DNA from 2 places in the Psychrobacillus sp. FSL H8-0484 genome. Region 2 is predicted to be linked to the other one. Evidence: riboswitches for the same ligand, from Rfam matches in the RefSeq annotation. Region 2 holds a riboswitch; the other holds the start of a gene.
The links. Region 2 has a riboswitch for FMN ahead of ribE (riboflavin synthase). Riboswitches for the same ligand answer to the same signal wherever they lie in the genome.
Positions count from the first base shown of each region.

Region 1 (2,205 bases), 630 kb from region 2:
CTAAATCGTGTAAGTAGGTAAAAAGGAGAGAATATAATTATGGCTAAATATACAATAGTAGATAAAGATACATGTATCGCATGCGGAGCTTGTGGAGCAGCTGCTCCAGATATCTATGATTATGATGATGAAGGAATTGCTTTCGTCATTTTAGATAATAACATGGGTACGACGGAAGTTCCAGAAGAACTGCTAGAGGACATGGAAGATGCTTTTGAAGGCTGTCCTACAGATTCCATAAAAGTAGCAGACGAATCATTCGAAGGTGACGCTTTAAAGTTCGAATAATACAATACGAAAGGTCGTTTCTCTCCATTAGAGAAACGACCTTTTTTTAATTTACATTAGGAAGTTGAAATGAATGTGTTACTTTATCCAGCAAAGGTTTCATTCGCTTAAATAAAACAATCATAACAATTGTCACTAAAATACCTTTTATTAAGTTAAACGGTAAAATACCGAAAATAATTGTATTGAATAATGCTGTACCTGTTTCCATTGGGAAATTTAAAAAATAGGAATACATAGGTAAGAATACATAATAATTTAAAATACTCATGCCAAAGGCCATCGAAATTGTTCCTGCTCCTAAACCAAACGCAATTCCTTTAGAAGATGTAACTTTACGATAAATTAAATAAACAGGTGTTAAAAATAAAATACTTGTTACGAAGTTAGCCATATGTCCAACTGGTACACCAGTTGGACTACCTGCGAACAGCCAATCTAACACATTTTTCAAAAATGCAACGAGTACTCCTGCTATAGGTCCCATAGTGATTGCAGCAATTAATGCTGGAATATCACTGAAGTCCACTTTCAAATATGCAGGTAAAGCAGGTAACGGAAACGCCAGCAGCATTAATACAAAAGAAATACTACTCAACATAGCGATTGCAATAAGCATTCGCGTCTTACTTTTAATCATAAATCCTCTCTCCTTTTGCGATTCACTCCACAAGAAGAAAGGTTCAGATCGTTTGTATAACTCAGAAAATCCCTTAAGCGGTTATTTGCTTAAGGGAGTAAAAGGTACACTTAAATAAGCGTATCCGTATAGAGCATACGAAAAACGACTGCACCTTCACCTTCTCCCATCCAGACTATACTGTCGGCTTTGGAATTTAACCAAATCCTGCCTTAACGGCTCGCGGGCTCAAGAAAAAAAATTCTATTACCGCCGATCGGGAATTGCACCCTGCCCCGAAGATGAATCAATATTTTTTTGTCCTTCAAGCTAGTTATCTTGAATTAATAACATCTTAACAAAATAATGGAGGAGATGCAATAATACTGTTTCATATTTTAGTAGAAGGCTCTGTTAAACGATCATGTTGTTATGAACGAAAATCCGCTCGCTTTCCGATAGAAAAAAAGAATGCTACCCCTAAGATATTTAAGGGTAGCATTCTCAGCTATTGTTTTGTTTGCAAGATAAATCCATTAGGACCTAGTGGTTTAGGAAGTGTCTTTGTTAAATCAAATTCCTCCCATTGCTGCTGGACAATATTTTCCAGCTTCACTTCAGTCTCAAAGCTAGCTGCTGTTAAAGCGAATGCTTCTATCATCAGGGTTGCATCTTTTCGATCCAATGTTGTTAAGTCTAGAGGTTCATCAAACTGAATAACAGCAGTCCCATTGTCATCTCTATAGGAATAAGTAACTTCATTTGGAATAACAGGAATGTAAAGATCACTCTCTCGTTTCTTCATTTGCTCAAATGCCTCAGAAATTGTTGTAACTGCATTTACATTGGAAGTTAAATACGCTCCACCGTTCAAAGCTACATATTTGTGATAGTAACGCCCATTTACACCAGTTAAAGGGGTAGGTTCATCCAAGGGTCCGAACTGATCCCAAACGCTAGGAGTTCCATCCTCGTTTAATCTAACTAACCAATCAAAGTCTGAGAAAATTTCATTTATTGAAGTCCAATAAGGAATGGATGTGCCAGAAGCTGTATCATAGCCATGGCCTTCTGGTAAATAATGCTTTAACACATTATCCTCTGCCACAAAATAACCTTTGTATGGATGATAATCATTAAATCCTAATGCCTCTTCATCAATCATTTCTGCATAGCGTTCATACAACTGTAGACTATTTGGCTTTATATCAGGAAAATCAATAGCTATTTGCTCTTTTGGAATAATAATGGTCACTGGAAGCGAATATGCATTTTCCACTAACGAAAAGTGGAATACC
Region 1 covers NZ_JBBOSZ010000001.1:1,515,448-1,517,652, reverse strand. The annotation lists gene MHH81_RS07045 (ferredoxin) at 40-288, shown strand; gene MHH81_RS07040 (ECF transporter S component) at 335-928, opposite strand; FMN riboswitch at 1,083-1,215, opposite strand; gene MHH81_RS07035 (hypothetical protein) at 1,416-2,205, opposite strand, start outside.
Region 1: linked by a shared signal. The riboswitch ahead of MHH81_RS07040 (ECF transporter S component) and the one ahead of ribE (riboflavin synthase) in region 2 are both predicted to bind FMN.

Region 2 (2,205 bases):
TATGGAGGGGATTGGTGATACACATGGAAATTTGTTGGACTGTAAATAGTGCATGAACTCTAGCTCGGCTTTTATTTGTTCTATGGAATTATCTTGTTCAAAACTAAATCGTAAAAAGTATGGAACTTGATTATGTTCAAAAACATACACAAAGTTTGAACTTGCGCGCCAAACTTTTAAAGTACCCGCGTCATGTTCCCAAAATTGAATAAGTTGCTGGGCAACAGTGTTGGCAGATAATCCTCTTACCATGATTCCTAAATTCATCATCTTTTATTTTTCCTCCCATTACCTTTGAGAGGAATAAACCCCCATTAAGAGATAAACCCTCTCATCAGCATGTTAATTTGACATTCTCTATTTTTCAAAACGTCACCCCTTCCTAAAATATCGGCTATATAAAAACAGCCATCTTTTATTTTATTCTCCATAAAAAAATTATTACCTTCTGACACATTAAATTAAGTAAAATTCTTCGATAGCTATGCTTGGGTAGACATTGATAGTATTCATTATTTTGATGCTTAGAAAATGAGGATTCCAGCGTTTTTATTTATTTTATTTTTCAGATGGGAAGGAATTGTAGCTCAAGAAAAATGGCCAATTAATAGGGGGAATAAGCATTCGGATTGATCAAAAAATACGAGAGCTAAACATTCCATTTGAGAGAATTCATGAGAAAAAAATGATTGATTAATAGTTTTTATGCATTTTAATACTTTATAGATGATTTTTTATCATGAAAGTGCTATATTAAATTTTATAGATGAATAGTCCTTCGGGGTCGGGTGAAATTCCCAATCGACGGTGATGAAGAAATTCTAAGCCCGTGAGCCTTTTTTAAGGCAGGATTTGGTGTAAATCCAAAGCCGACAGTATAGTCTGGATGGGAGAAGGATGTACGAGTAAGCTTATTTCCTTATGGAGAAAAATACACTCCTAAAGGTTTATTTGTCGATGCTTCATACATAATTACCTGATCCCCCGTAGAGAACATTATCTATGGGGTTTTATTTTTGAGTAAAACCGAACAAAATTTCATATGAGCACTCCTTCGGGGTCGGGTGAAATTCCCAATCGACGGTGATGAAGAAATTCTAAGCCCGTGAGCCTTTTATAAGGCAGGATTTGGTGTAAATCCAAAGCCGACAGTATAGTCTGGATGGGAGAAGGATGTGCGAGCAAGCTTATTTCCTTGTGGAGAAAATACACTTCAAAAGGTTTATTTGTCGATGCTTCCAACATAGATTTCCTAACCACCCCTTAGATTATTCTCTAAGGGGTTTTATTTTTGAGTAAACCCGAATGAATTTCAAGTAGTTCATTCTTTTGAAGTGGGTGAGTTTCAAAACTACTGAATGAAGAAGGAATACTTGAAATCTAATTGAATGCGAAACGAGGTGATGCAAATGTTCACAGGAATTGTAGAAGATTTAGGCAAGGTTAAAGCAATGAAAAGCGGAGCAAATAGCATGCAGTTAACATTAGAATCCAAAAAGATTGTAGAAGACATCCATTTGGGAGACAGTATTGCAGTTAATGGTGTTTGTTTAACCGTTATTTCATTTTCGAATAACCTATTCACCGTTGATGTCATGCCAGAAACGGTAAAGGCTACAAATATACGATCCTTGCAAATAGGACATGTTGTTAATTTGGAACGTGCAATGCCAGCAAATGGACGATTTGGCGGTCATTTTGTTTCGGGCCATGTGGATGGCACGGGTGTAATTTTGAGAAAAAGAAAACTAGAAAACGCGGTATACGTGGATATTGGTATCAGTAAAGAACTAAGTAAATACTGTATGCTAAAAGGTTCGGTAGCGATTGATGGTATTAGTTTAACTATTTTTGATGTTCAACCTACGCAACTGACTGTTTCACTCATTCCTGTTACATTCAGCGAGACCATTTTAGGGATCAAAAGAGAGCATGATACGGTGAACATTGAAAATGATTTACTTGGCAAGTATGTTATTAACCAACTAGAGCGAAAACAAGAAAATTCATCGATTTCAATGGATTTTTTAAGACAAAACGGATTTTAATAAGAGGCGGTGTTTTACGTATGTTCAATACAATTGAAGAAGCAATTGAAGATTTAAAAAGAGGTAAGATCATTATCGTGGTAGACGATGAGAATCGTGAAAATGAGGGGGATTTTCTGGTACTGGCAGATTACGCAACCCCAGAAAATATTAACTT
Region 2 covers NZ_JBBOSZ010000001.1:2,146,671-2,148,875, reverse strand. The annotation lists gene MHH81_RS10365 (phosphotransferase enzyme family protein) at 1-270, opposite strand, end outside; FMN riboswitch at 771-902, shown strand; FMN riboswitch at 1,047-1,178, shown strand; gene ribE (riboflavin synthase) at 1,410-2,048, shown strand; partial or broken gene ribB (3,4-dihydroxy-2-butanone-4-phosphate synthase) at 2,069-2,205, shown strand, end outside.